One region of the Streptomyces sp. NPDC053367 genome, then DNA from elsewhere that is predicted to be linked to it. Evidence: riboswitches for the same ligand, from Rfam matches in the RefSeq annotation. Region 1 holds a riboswitch; the other holds the start of a gene.

Region 1 (7,085 bases):
CCGGACACCAGCACGGCGCCCCCGCCAAACAACTGGCCAGGGAGACCGGCCTGGCCCTGCCGACCGCCTACCACCTGCTGCGGACCCTGGTGCACGAGGGCTATCTGCACCGGGACAAGGGCCTGTTCTTCCTGGGCGAGGCAGCCGAACGCCTCAGCAGCAACGGAGCGCAGCAGAAACGTCGCAGCACGGTGGTCGAGGCTCTTGCGCAATGGCGTGATTCGATCGGTGTGCCGGTGTACTACGCCCAGTACCGCGACGGCGAGATCGAGGTCGTCTGCGTCTCCGACACCCCCGGCAACCCCGCTGTGGAGGAGTGGGCCGACTTCCGCGAGACCGGGCACGCGCACGCCATCGGCCAGTGTCTGCTCTCCCAGCTGGACCAGGAGGCCCGCCGCGACCACCTGGACCGCTACCCCGTCCAGCCCATCACCCCGTACACCGTGCGGGACACCGGTGCCATACTGCGCCGCCTCGACCGGACGGAGCGGATGGGTCCGGTGACCGAACGTCAGGAGTACGCCCTGGGCACGGTCTGCGCGGCCATTCCGATCACTGTGGGTAGCACCGCGGCGACGATGGCCATCTCCCTGCCGGTCCAGCATGAGGCCCGTCTGCTCTCGGCGGCCAGGCAATTGCAGTGCGAGGTCGGGCGTCTGCTGGGGTCGCTGGCGATCTCTATCAGTATCTGAAAACTCACTCCTTGTGATCTGGTGTGCACGTTGAGCAAGATGCCACCACGATCAGGGTTCATTCCCGGCCAGTCGACGGCGAAGACGGGGTAGGCGATGCGCGAGTCGGTGCAGGCAGAAGTCATGATGAGCTTTCTCGTCTCCGAGGAGCTCTCCTTCCGGATCCCGGTCGAGCTGCGCTACGAGACCTGTGATCCCTACGCCGTTCGGCTGACCTTCCATCTTCCCGGGGATGCCCCGGTCACCTGGGCGTTCGGGCGCGAGCTGCTCATCGACGGCGTGGGCCGGCCGAGCGGCGAGGGCGATGTGAGGGTCGCGCCGGTCGAACCGGAGTCCCTGGGCGAGGTGCTGCTCCGGCTTCAGGTCGGCAGCGACCAGGCGCTGTTCCGCTCCTCCACAGCGCCGCTGGTGGCGTTCCTCGACCGCACGGACAAGCTGGTGCCGCTCGGTCAGGAGACCTCGCTGGCCGATTTCGACACCCATCTCGACGAGGCCCTGGACCGGATCCTCGCGGAGGAACAGAGCGCGGGGTGACGCGTGACGTCCAGGGAGGTGGCGTAACGCTTCACCACGGAGAGCGTGGGGCGGGGCGGGGCGCCTGGCCATTGGGCCGGGTCGGTGGCCGGGGGATGGGCTGGGGCCGGTGACCGTACGCCCGGTCCGGGCCGGTGACCGTGTGTCGGGTCCGGGTCGGTGACCGTATGCCGTCCGGGCCGGTGACCGTTCGCCGGGTCGGCAGGCCGTGAGAGGGCGCTGGGCCGGGAGGCTGTGACCTGCGCACTGGGCACCGGTCCGTGATCCGCGCACTGGGCACCGGTCCGTGACCCGCGCACGGGGGCGCCAGCTCGTGACCGCGCCCCCGGTCGGCCGGCCCCCGGCCGTGCTCCGGGCAGCTGCCGCTGAAGGTGCCGCCGAGCGTGCGGCGGCACTCAGCGCTTGCGCCGCCTGCCCCTGCCGGTCCGGACCGCCACGGCGGGCGACGGGCTGGCCTCCGAGGGCGCGAGCGCCGGACGGTCGGCGGAGACCATGAGCGCGGCCAGGGCGGTCGTGACCGGAACGGACGCCACCAGGCCGATCGAGCCGACCAGCGTGCGCACGATCTCCTCCGCGACCAGCTCGCTGTTGACGACCGCCCCCACGCTGCTCTGCGCGATCGAGAACAGCAGCAGCAGCGGCAGAGCCGCGCCCGCGTAGGCGAGGACGAGCGTGTTGACGACCGAGGCGATGTGATCGCGGCCGATCCGGATGCCCGCCCGGTACAGGCCGCGCCAGCCCATCGTCGGGTTGGCCTCGTGCAACTCCCACACCGCCGACGTCTGGGTGACGGTCACGTCGTCCAGGACCCCGAGCGAGCCGATGATGATGCCCGCCAGCAGCAGACCGCTCATGTCGATCGACGGGTACAGCCCGTGGATCAGGCCGGTGTTGTCGTCCGTGTTGCCGGTGAGGGCGGCCCAGTCGATGAACCACGAGCCGAGCACGCCGATCAGCAGCAGGGAGATCAGGGTGCCGAGCACGGCCACCGAGGTCCGGGCGGACAGGCCGTGACACAGATACAACGCGATCAGCATGATCGCGCTCGCCCCGACCACCGCCACGACCAGCGGGTTCGAGCCCTGAAGGATCGCGGGCAGGATGAAGAAGTTGAGCACCACGAAACTCATGGCCAGAGCGACCAGCGCCATCACCCCGCGCATCCGGCCCACGAGCACGACGGCGATCGCGAAGATGCCGGCGAGCACACCCAGCGGAAGCCGGCGGTTCACATCCACGACGGAGTACTGCAGGTCCTTCGGCGCGGAGGGCTCGTAGGCGACCACGACCTCCTGGCCCTCGTGCAACTGCCGTGACTGGTCCGGCTGCACGATCTCGGTGAACGTGCGCCCGCTGTCCTCGCCGGAGTCGACCCGGATCGTCGCCCGCTTGCAGGTGCCGTTCTCCTGCTGCTGCGCCGAGGAACCCTCCGCGGTGGAGGTGTCGCCTGTCGGGGGGACGCCGGAGGCATTGACCGACTTGCAGTCCAGCTCCTCGACCTTGGTGACCGTCGCCTGTTCCGTCTGCCGGTCGAAACCGACACCGGTGCGCTCGTGTGGCGGCGCACCGCCGGGCCACAACACCGCGAGGCCCACCACGACCGCGGCCGCGAACGGGACGAGGATCGCCGCGATCACCTTGCGCAGATGCTTGGAGACGGGCGCGGCCGGTCCATGACTGTGACTGTGCGAGTGACCGCCTCCGTGGCCGCCTCCGTGGCCGCCTCCGCCACCGTGACCGCCTCCGTGGCCGCCGCCGCCTCCGTGACCACCTCCGCCTCCGTGGCCGCTGCCTGACCCGTGACCGCCTCCGTGGCCGCCGCCGCCTCCGTGACCACCTCCGCCTCCGTGGCCGCTGCCTGACCCGTGACCGCCGCTCACGTCGCGGCCGCTGCCACGTCCGTGCCGTCCAGCGAGACCATGCCCGCCCTCGGCACCGCCTCCACCACCGGAGCCGTAGCCCCCGTCTCCACCGCCGAAGCCGTAGCCGCCGCCGGCCTCGTGTCCGCCGCCAGAGCCAGGGCCGTCTCCGGAGCCAGGGCCGCCACCGGCCCCAGGACCGCCACCGGCCCCGGTCCACCCGCTCTCTCCACGCCCGTGCCCGTGCCCCTGGCCATGGCCACCGTCACCCGGTCCGTGTGCCTGCCCGCCCTCGGAGCCTGCCGCGGTGCCGGGCGCCGCGCCGCCTCCGGTGCCGTATCGGCCGCTCCCGTCGCCCGGGAAAGAGGGTCCGGGCCCGTGCCCGGAACCGTGTCCGTTTACGGCTGCGGGGCCGGCCCCGCAGCCGCCGATGTGACGACCGCCGGAGGCCCTCGCGGTGGGTCCGTCACGGCGCGGTTCGGGCGGCGGGAACGGGGGCTGCTGTGTCGTGGTCACTGACCGATCATCGCAAGAACGACAGGGGCCCCCTGTTCACCGCGCCCGAAGTGACGCTAGCGTGGAGGCACCTTTGTACACGCGGGAGCTCGGAGCACCGGGCTGAGAGGGCGCTGACCTCCGTCTTCGCGATGTTTCACGTGGAACACGTGGTGTTCCACACGAAACACCGGGAGACGGTGACCGCTGCGTCGACCGCCGAACCTGTTACCGGGTAATGCCGGCGTAGGGAGTAGGTCTCATGACCAGCAAGGACGTACGCACGCCTGCCTCCACGCAGCAGGGGACCTCCGCGGTCTCCGAGAGCGACGACGTCAGGAAGTCCATCGGATGGCACAAGGCGTATGTCGAGGGCTCGCGCCCCGATATGCGCGTGCCGGTCCGTCAGGTGCACCTCACCAACGGCCAGTCGGTCACGTTGTACGACACATCAGGCCCTTACACCGATCCATCCGTCGAGACGGACGTCCGCAGGGGCCTGGCGCCGCTGCGGGAGAACTGGATCATCGCCCGTGGCGACACCGAGGAGTACGCGGGCCGTCCCGTCCGCCCCGAGGACGACGGCCTCAAGCACACCTCGCCGCGTGGTGGACTGCGCAATCTCGACGCGGTCTTCCCGGGCCGCCCCCGGCTGCCGCGCCGCGGCCGCAGCGGTCAGGCGGTCACGCAGCTGGCCTATGCGCGCCGGGGCGAGATCACGCCCGAGATGGAATACGTGGCCATCAGGGAGAACGTTTCCCCCGAGGTGGTGCGCGAGGAGATCGCGGCAGGCCGGGCCGTGCTGCCGGCGAACGTGAACCACCCGGAGATCGAGCCGATGATCATCGGCAAGCGGTTCCTGGTGAAGGTCAACGCCAACATCGGCAACTCCGCGGTGACGTCCTCCATCGAGGAGGAGGTCGAGAAGATGACCTGGGCGACCCGCTGGGGCGCCGACACGGTCATGGACCTGTCCACCGGCCGCAACATCCACACCACCCGCGAGTGGGTGCTGCGCAACTCCCCCGTGCCCATCGGCACGGTGCCGCTCTACCAGGCCCTGGAGAAGGTCGACGGCCGGGCCGAGGAGCTGACCTGGGAGATCTACAAGGACACGGTCATCGAGCAGGCCGAGCAGGGCGTGGACTACATGACCGTCCACGCGGGCGTCCGGCTGCCGTACGTGCCGCTGACCGCCAACCGCAAGACGGGCATCGTCTCGCGCGGTGGCTCGATCATGGCCGCGTGGTGCCTGGCGCACCACAAGGAGAGCTTCCTCTACGAGAACTTCGAGGAGCTCTGCGAGATCCTCGCCGCGTACGACATCACGTACTCGCTCGGCGACGGCCTGCGCCCGGGTTCGATCGCGGACGCCAACGACGAGGCGCAGTTCGCGGAGTTGAGGACGCTCGGGGAACTCAACCGGATCGCCAAGCGTTTCCATGTGCAGACGATGATCGAGGGCCCCGGTCACGTCCCGATGCACAAGATCAAGGAGAACATCGACCTTCAGCAGGAGATCTGTGATGAAGCTCCGTTCTATACGCTCGGCCCGCTGACCACGGACGTCGCGCCCGCGTACGACCACATCACTTCCGGCATCGGTGCCGCGATGATCGCCTGGTGGGGCACGGCCATGCTGTGCTACGTCACGCCCAAGGAGCACCTGGGCCTGCCCAACCGTGACGACGTCAAGACCGGCGTCATCACCTACAAGATCGCCGCGCACGCCGCCGACCTCGCCAAGGGGCACCCGGGGGCGCAGGAGTGGGACGACGCGCTGTCCGACGCCCGGTTCGAGTTCCGCTGGGAGGACCAGTTCAACCTGGCCCTCGACCCGGACACGGCACGGGAGTTCCACGACGAGACCCTCCCGGCCGAGCCTGCCAAGACGGCTCACTTCTGCTCCATGTGCGGGCCGAAGTTCTGCTCGATGAAGATCTCCCAGGACATCCGCCGTGAGCACGGCGGCAGCAAGGCGGAGATCGAGGAGGGCATGGCCCAGAAGTCGAAGGAGTTCGCGGCGGCCGGCAACCGGGTGTACCTGCCGCTCGCGGACTGACACCGACAGGCGGCCGACCGGGTCGTACGGCCATGGGTCCGCGGACCTGCCGTACGCCTCGGGTCGGCGGCCTGCCGAAGCTCCCGGTGGCCCGGTGTGCGGCTTGCGCTCCCCTGGGCGGGCGGCGCAAGCCGGGGTCAGTCCGGCTGGTGCTCGGGGCCCCCGAAGTCGGGGCTGCTGAAGTCGGGACTGGTGTAGCTCGGGCGAGGGCTCGCGGAGGCGCCCTCGCCGGGGCTGGTGAAACCCGGGCGGTCGTAGCCGAGATGGGGCATGCGCCCGGCCGGTGTCGGTGGACTCGTGCGGGGCAGGGCGACCGGGCTCGACGCGGCGAGCGCGTCGCGCAGGAACGGCACGATGCCGCGCTCCAGCAGGGCCTCCCGCCAGGCCTGCCTGGCCTGGTCCAGCTCCCCGCCCGGATCGTCGTAGGAACTCGGGCTTGGTGTGGGCCTGTTGCGCAGGGCGGTGAGCAGCAGGCCGACGGCGGCGACCAGGATGGCGACGGCGGTCAGGGCGCCGAACGCCCATCCGGTCGTGAGCATGGTGTCGGCGAAGGACCGGTCCGGATCGAGCACCTTCAGGAGGTAACCGACGAGCAGGAAGATCGCGGCGGCGGTTCCGGCCAGGACAGGGGCGAGGACGGCGACGACCGCGACGGCCCCCGCGCCGGCGGTCTCGGTGACCTCCCCCATGACGGAGGCGAGTCCGCCCGTGCCCGCACCGGGCTCGGAGCCGGACTCGCGCAGGGACGACGAGGTGGGTGGTGTGGGCCGGCGCAGTTCCTCGCGGACCTTCACATAGTGCTGGTACTCGGTCGCCGCGGCGGCCGTGATGAGAGCGGTGGCGCCCAGCGCCATGGTGCGCAGTTGTTCGGGGTTGAGCCGCTGACCGACAGCGGCCAGTTCAGGACGGTGCGGGGCGGAGCGCAGCGCCTCATCGAGGATCCGCTCGTACTCCTGGCGGTCCTCGCTCAGCAGGTGCTGCGGAACGCTGTTCATGTGCATCCCCCGATGCTCCGTAGGGCTTGGGGCTCGCACGCTGACGAGCCGTCGGGCAGAAACGGAGGGGAGCCTGCTACGGATAAGCCGATGGTAGAGCGGTGACGGCACACGTCGACAGGGGGTTTGCAGAAATTGCCCTCCGGTCCGCGCCCTCGGGCTCGCGCTGTCACCTTCCGGGCCTGCGACGGGGTACCACGGCCCGGTGAAGTCTCACTTGTCCAGCGGGAGTTGCTGCACGAGCAGCTTTCCGGCCATGGTCACTCCGCCGTCCATGGCGATGGCGAGGCCGTCGGCGTAGACGTGCGGTCCCTCGACCACGGGGCCGGCGTTGTCCTCGCCGTCCTCGGAGCCGACCTCGCCCAGGAGGTAGGGGATGGGGCTGTGGCCGTGGACGATGCGGCTGCCGCCGAAGACCTCGAGCAGCGAGCGCACATGGTCGGCGCCG
Region 2 (7,085 bases), on a different contig from region 1:
CGTCCAGCGCGTACGCCAGGCCCGGCACCGAGGCCGAGGGCGGCGGGACGTCGTCGTGGACGTGCTTGTAGAGGATCTGCGCGGGGGAGTCCCCGAAGTGCGGCTTGCCGCCGGTGAGCATCTCGAACAGCATCACCCCGCACGCGTACACGTCGACGCGCGGGTCGGCGGCGCCCCGCTCGATCTGCTCGGGGGCGAGATAGGCGGCCGTGCCGAGGACCGAGCCGGAGGTGCTGGTCACCGTGTCCACCGAGCGCACCAGCCCGAAGTCGGCGACCTTCACCCGGCCGTCGTCCCCTATGAGGACGTTCTCCGGCTTCATGTCGCGGTGCACGAACCCGGCCCGGTGGGCGGCGCCCAGCGCGGCCAGCACCGGCTCCAGGATGTCCAGCGCGGCCCGCGGCTGCAGCGCCCCGCGCTCGCGCAGCACGTCCCGCAGGGTGCAGCCGGCGATGTACTCCATCGCCAGATACACGTACGACCCGTCCGCGCCCTGGTCGAAGACCTGCACCACGTTCGGGTGCGCGAGGCGGGCCACGGACTTCGCCTCGCGGATGAACCGCTCGACGAAGGCCCCGTCGACGGCCAGCGCCTGGTGCATCACCTTCAGCGCGAGCACGCGGTCCAGACGGGTGTCCACGGCCCGGTAGACCGTGGCCATCCCGCCGACCGCGATCCGCGCCTCGACGCGATAACGCCCGTCGAGCACCTGCCCGACCAGAGGGTCCTGAAGGGTCGTGTCCACGCAGGTGAGTGTACGAGCCGGGACCGACAGCCCTGCCTCTTCCGACCGGATCGGGCAGGGACTGCAGCCGACCTGTGACGCACCCGACGACCGGACGGTCCGCCACCGTCGTGGCCACCGCCGTGGGCGGTCGGCCGGGGCGGGCGGCAACCCCCGCGCCGGCGAGCGGACCCTCAGAAGGCCGGCCGCTCCGGGTCCAGCCGTGCCAGCCCGTCCACCGGGGACGACGCCTCGGCAAAGTGCCGCTTCGGGATCCGCCCGGCCCGGAAGGCCAGCCGGCCCGCCTCCACGGCGCTCCTCATCGCGGAGGCCATCAGCACCGGCTCCTGCGCCCGCGTCACCGCCGAGGCGAGCATCACACCGGCGCAGCCCAGCTCCATCGCGAGCGCCGCGTCGGACGCCGTACCGGCACCCGCGTCCAGGATCACCGGCACCCGCGCCTGCTCGCAGATCAGCTGGAAGTTGTGCGGGTTGCGGATGCCGAGGCCCGAGCCGATCGGCGACCCCAGCGGCATGACCGCCGCGCAGCCCGCGTCCTCCAGCTTCCGGGCGAGGACGGGGTCGTCGTTGGTGTACGGCAGGACGGTGAAGCCGTCCTCCACCAGCGTCTCGGCCGCGTCCAGCAGCTCGATCGGGTCCGGCAGCAGGGTGCGCTCGTCGGCGATGACCTCCAGCTTGACCAGGTCGGTGCCGAGCGCCTCGCGGGCCAGCCGGGCCGTCAGCACGGCCTCCCCGGCGGTGAAACAGCCGGCCGTGTTGGGCAGGACGCGGATGCCGAGCCTGTCCAGCACGGACAGCACCGAGCCGTGCACCGAGGGGTCGACGCGCCGCATGGCGACGGTCGTCAGCTCCGTCCCGGACGCCACCAGCGCCCGCTCCAGCACCTCCAGGCTGGGCGCGCCCCCGGTCCCCATGATCAGCCGGGAGCTGAACGTCGTACCCCCGAGGACGAACGGATCGTCGGCCATGGGTCAGCCTCCCTGTACGGCGGTGAGGACTTCGACGCGGTCGCCCTCGGCGAGCGCGGTGGAGGACCACTGCGTGCGCGGCACGACGGTCTCGTTGAGCGCGGCGGCCACTCCGGAGGGCGCCGCGGTGAGGGAGCGCACGAGCGTGTCGAGAGCCGTCCCCGGCTCGATCTGCCGACGCTCGCCGTTGACCGAGATGGTGACCGAGAGGTTCATACGGGCTGCTCCGTGAGTGCGGTGGTGAAGCGCCGGGGCGTGAAGGGGCGGGCCTCGTCGGGCAGTTCACCGGTGGTCAGGACGTGGGCCATGGCGTCGCCGGTGACCGGCGTCAGCAGCACGCCGTTGCGGTAGTGGCCGGTGGCCAGCAGCAGGCCGTCCAGCTCGGTCGGGCCGAGCAGCGGCGCGTTGTCGGGTGAGCCGGGGCGCAGACCCGCGCGGGTCTCCGTCAGCGGCAGTTCGGTGATGCCGGGGACCAGTTCGTGGGCGTCGCGCAGCAGCTCGTACACGCCGCCCGCGGTCACCGTGGTGTCCCAGCCGAGTTCCTCGCTGGTGGCCCCGACGACCAGCTCGCCGTTCTCCCGCGGCACCAGATAGACCTGGCTGCCGCGCACCACCGCGCGGACGGTGCGGTGCAGGAAGGGCGCGTACCGCCCCGGCACGGTCAGCCGCAGCACCTGCCCCTTCACCGGCCTGACCGGCGGCAGTACGTCGTCCGGGACACCGGCGAGCCGCCCGCTGAGGCTGCCCGCCGCGAGGACCACCTGCCCGGCCCCCAGCAGCGCGCCCGCGCGCGTGACGACACCCGCGGCCCGCTCCCGTACGACGGTGAGCTGTTCGGCCCAGTCGCGGTGGAACACCACGCCCGCCTGCGCGCAGGCCGCCACCAGGGCCGCCGCGAGGCGCCGCGGGTCGATCTGGTGGTCGCCGTCCACCCGCAGCCCGCCGCGCACGCCCGGCGCCAGCATCGGCTCCAGGCGCCGGCACTCACGTCCGGACAGCCACTGCGAGTCCAGGCCCGACTGCTGCTGGAGCGCGTGCAGTTCGCGCAGGTGCGCGCGGTCGTCGGCGTCCAGCGCGACGGCGAGGGTGCCGCACTGCCGGTAGCCGAGGTCGTGCCCGGTGAGGCCGGTCAGCTCGGCGGCGAACTCCGGGTAGCGGCGCGCCGAGGCGAGGTTCAGGCCGAGCAGGGTCTGCTCGCCGTAGTGCAGTTCGGTGACGGCGGCCAGCATCCCGGCCGCCACCTGCGCGGCCCCGCCGCCCGGTTCCGGGTCCACGACAGCCGTGGCGAGACCGCGTTGCGCGGCCCGCCACGCCGTCACCAGACCGATGATGCCGCCCCCGACCACGAGGACGTCTGACGTACGCGACATGGGCGTCCAGCCCCTCCCTTCGCCGGCATGACCCGGATCAGGTTCGTACGGTCGGAGGCCGCCAGCCTCCCTCTCAGCCCGGTGCGTCCGGGCTCCCGCGAGTGCTTTACGTTTGCCCCACCCTAACCGCAGCCGCCACACCCTCGTAAGGGAGCCTTCAGCCGTGCCCCGTTCGCTCGACGGTCTCGTCCTCGCCCCGGTCGCCGACCAAGCCCCAGGTCAGGTGGGCACCCGCACCCGGTTCACGTACCACGAGAAGGACGGCGGGATCTGGGCCGAGTACGCGGGCGGCGATGTGGTGCGCGGCCGGCTGGTGGGAACCCGGGACGGAGACCGGCTGGACTTTCGGTATGTCCAGCTGCGGCTCGACGGCACGACGGCCTCCGGGCACTGCGTGTCACGGGTCGTGGAGCTGCCCGACGGGCGGCTCCGCCTGGAGGAGACCTGGGAGTGGGAGTCGCGGCCGGGCAGCGGGACCAGCGTGGTGGAGGAGGTCACGGACGTGGTGGGGGAGGTCACGGGACACGGCCGGTGACTGACGGATTGTCAGTTGTCTATGGTGATCAGGTGAGCGAGCAGACGCAGGAACGGGAAGCGCCGGGAGCGACCGTGCCGCGGCGTGTCGTCGTCGTGGGCGCGGGCATGGCCGGCGTGCAGACCGCGGTCGCCCTGCGCGAACAGGGCTTCACGGGCACCGTGACCCTGATCGGCGCCGAACCCCACCAGCCCTACGACCGGCCCCCGCTGTCCAAGGCCGTGCTGCTCGGCACCGCCGAGGGCTCCGCCTTCGACGTCGACTTCGAGGCGCTCGACATCGAGCTGCACCTCGGCCGCGAGGCCCTCGGCCTGCGCCCGGCCGACCATGAGCTGGACACCGAGCACGGCCCGGTGCCCTACGACGTCCTGGTCCTGGCCACCGGCGCCGAACCGGTGCATCTGGCCGGCGCCGAGGGCGTGCCCGGCGTGCATCTGCTGCGCACCCTGGACGACGCCGAGCGGCTGCGGCCCGTCCTGGCCCGCCAGCACGACATCGTGGTCGTCGGAGCCGGCTGGATCGGCGCCGAGTTCGCCACCGCCGCGCGCGAGGCGGGCTGCGCGGTGACCGTCGTGGAGGCCGCCGACCGGCCGCTCGCCGGGGCGCTGCCCGCCGAGGTCGCCGCCCCGATGGCCTCCTGGTACGCCGACGCCGGCGCCGATCTGCGCACCCACACGCGTGTGGCCCGCGTCGAGCCCGGCGAGGTCGTCCTCGACGACGGCACCCGGCTGCCCGCCGGCGCGGTCGTCGTCGGCATCGGCGCCCGCCCCGCCACCGCCTGGCTCACCGGCTCCGGCGTCGAGCTGGGCGCCCACGGCGAGGTCGTCGCCGACGCCCACCTGCACACCTCCGCCCCCGACGTCCACGCGGTCGGCGACTGCGCCTCCTTCCCCTCCGGCCGCTACGGCGAGCGACTGCTGGTCCACCACTGGGACAACGCCCTGCAGGGCCCGCGCACGGTCGCCGCCAACATCATCGGCGCCTCGACGGACGAGCCGCCGTCCGTCTACGACCCGGTGCCCTACTTCTGGTCCGAGCAGTTCGGCCGGTTCGTGCAGTACGCAGGCCACCACACCTCCGCCGACACGCTGCTGTGGCGCGGCGACCCGTCGGGTCCGGCCTGGTCGGTGTGCTGGCTGCGCGAGGGCCGCCTGGTGGCCCTGCTGGCGGTCGGCCGCCCGAGGGACCTGGCGCAGGGCAGGAAGCTGATCGAGTCGGGCGCCCGGATGGATCCGGACCTCCTGGCGGACCCGGCCCGCCCTCTGAAGGCGGCCGCGCTGTAGGGGGCGCGGAGCTGTCCCGATGTGCGGCTGCGCCGCGCGGGCGATCGGCCCGAAGGGCCCGGCAGACGTGATCACGCCCCCACCCGGGTGGCCTCGACTTCCGACTGTCAGTGCTGGATGGCAGGCTTGTCCCTGTGACCGAGATTGACGCAAAGATCGATGCTCTCGTCCCCGCCTGGCTCACCCTCCCCGACATCGCAGAAATGCTCGGTGTCGAGGTGACCCGCGTGCGGCAGCTGGTCAAGGAGGGCCAGCTCATCGCCGTACGCCGTGGTGAGAACCGCGCACTGCACGTCCCCGCCGCCTTCATCGACGGGGACAAGGTCGTCAAGGGCCTCACCGGCACCCTGACGCTCCTGCGGGACGACGGCTTCACCGACGAAGAGATGCTGGAGTGGCTCTTCACCCCCGACGACAGCCTGCCCGGCACCCCCGCGCAGGCGCTCAGCGAGAATCGCGGCACGGAGGTGAAGCGCCGCGCCCAGGCGCTCGCCGTCTGACCTGATCAGCACTCTGGAGGCACAGGGCCGGGGTACGTCCCCGGCCCGTGCGCCACCGACACCACGGGGGGACACGTATGCCCGCGACCGCACGCGCCCAGCTCGCCGACGCCCGGCTCTACCTCTGCACGGACGCCCGCAAGCGCCAGGGCGACCTGCCCGAGTTCCTGGACGCGGTCCTCGCCTCCGGCGTCGACATCGTGCAGCTGCGCGACAAGGGCATGGAGGCCGGCGAGGAGCTGGAGCACCTGAAGGTCTTCGCCGACGCCTGCGCCCGGCACGGCAAGCTCCTCGCGGTGAACGACCGCGCGGACGTCGCGCACGCCGCCGGGGCCGATGTCCTGCACCTCGGCCAGGGCGACCTGCCGGTGCCCGCGGCCCGCGCCATCCTCGGCGAGGACGTCCTGATCGGCCGCTCCACGCACGCCGAGGAGGAGGCCGCGGCGGCAGCGGTCCAGGAGGGCGTGGACTACTTCTGCACCGGCCCCTGCTGGCCCACCCCCACCAAGCCCGGCCGGTACGCACCCGGCCTGGACCTGGTGCGGTACACCGCCGCGCTCGGCACCGACCGGCCCTGGTTCGCCATCGGCGGCATCGACCTCGGCAACCTCGACGAGGTGCTGGAGGCGGGCGCCCGCCGGGTGGTGGTCGTACGGGCCGTCACCGAGGCCGACGACCCGGGAGCCGCCGCGGCCGAGCTCGCCAAGCGCCTGCGGTCCGCGTAGGACCGCGTGAGGCTCGCGTACGACCGTCCGGAGCCGTGTGGGTCCGCGGTGCGGGGGCTGGTGCGGCCGAGCGGCGAGACGCGTTCGGCCGCATGGCGAGACACTCATCCGCTCCAATCGGCTCATTTCGGGCACCCGCTGTCCACCCTTTGGACAGTAGCCGGGCAAATCGGGCAAATTTCCGTCATTCGGTTGGGGGACCGCCGACCCCTGGATAACCTGCGGGTATGGCCCTAGGAACCGCATCCACCAGGACTGATCGCGCACGCACCGTGCGTGACATCCTCGCCACCGGCAAGACGACGTACTCCTTCGAGTTCTCGGCGCCGAAGACCCCCAAGGGCGAGAAGAACCTGTGGAGCGCGCTCCGCCGGGTCGAGGCGGTCTCCCCGGACTTCGTCTCCGTCACCTACGGCGCCGGCGGCTCCACCCGCGCGGGCACCGTCAAGGAGACCCAGCAGATCGTCGTGGACACGACCCTCACACCGGTCGCCCACCTCACCGCCGTCAACCACTCCATCGCCGAACTGCGCAACATCATCGGCCAGTACGCCGACGCCGGCATCCGCAACATGCTCGCCGTGCGCGGCGACCCGCCCGGCGACCCCATGGGCGACTGGGTGCCCCACCCCAAGGGCCTGACCTACGCCGCCGAGCTCGTCCGGCTCATCAAGGAGTCGGGCGACTTCTGCGTCGGTGTCGCGGCCTTCCCCGAGATGCACCCGCGCTCCACCGACTGGGACACCGATGTCGAGCACTTCGTCGACAAGTGCCGGGCCGGCGCCGACTACGCCATCACGCAGATGTTCTTCCAGCCCGAGTCCTATCTGCGGCTGCGCGACCGGGTGGCGGCGGCCGGCTGCGACACCCCGGTGATCCCGGAGGTCATGCCCGTCACCAGTGTCCGGATGCTGGAACGGCTGCCCGCGCTCAGCAACGCCCACATCCCGTCCGAGCTG

Evidence for each region. Region 1 has a riboswitch for thiamine pyrophosphate ahead of thiC (phosphomethylpyrimidine synthase ThiC). Riboswitches for the same ligand answer to the same signal wherever they lie in the genome.
Region 2: linked by a shared signal. The riboswitch ahead of thiO (glycine oxidase ThiO) and the one ahead of thiC (phosphomethylpyrimidine synthase ThiC) in region 1 are both predicted to bind thiamine pyrophosphate.

The regions. Positions count from the first base shown of each region.
Region 1 is NZ_JBITYN010000003.1:184,476-191,560, reverse strand. It holds gene ACIGXJ_RS10515 (IclR family transcriptional regulator) at 1-692, shown strand, start outside; gene ACIGXJ_RS10510 (SsgA family sporulation/cell division regulator) at 789-1,226, shown strand; gene ACIGXJ_RS10505 (YibE/F family protein) at 1,622-3,106, opposite strand; gene ACIGXJ_RS10500 (hypothetical protein) at 3,103-3,342, opposite strand; TPP riboswitch at 3,673-3,850, shown strand; gene thiC (phosphomethylpyrimidine synthase ThiC) at 3,843-5,642, shown strand; gene ACIGXJ_RS10490 (hypothetical protein) at 5,780-6,643, opposite strand; gene ACIGXJ_RS10485 (metallophosphoesterase) at 6,851-7,085, opposite strand, start outside.
Region 2 is NZ_JBITYN010000001.1:376,804-383,888, reverse strand. It holds gene pknB (Stk1 family PASTA domain-containing Ser/Thr kinase) at 1-745, opposite strand, end outside; gene ACIGXJ_RS01750 (thiazole synthase) at 919-1,713, opposite strand; gene thiS (sulfur carrier protein ThiS) at 1,717-1,929, opposite strand; gene thiO (glycine oxidase ThiO) at 1,926-3,083, opposite strand; TPP riboswitch at 3,081-3,192, opposite strand; gene ACIGXJ_RS01735 (hypothetical protein) at 3,247-3,618, shown strand; gene ACIGXJ_RS01730 (NAD(P)/FAD-dependent oxidoreductase) at 3,651-4,901, shown strand; gene ACIGXJ_RS01725 (Rv2175c family DNA-binding protein) at 5,036-5,401, shown strand; gene thiE (thiamine phosphate synthase) at 5,479-6,126, shown strand; gene metF (methylenetetrahydrofolate reductase [NAD(P)H]) at 6,354-7,085, shown strand, end outside.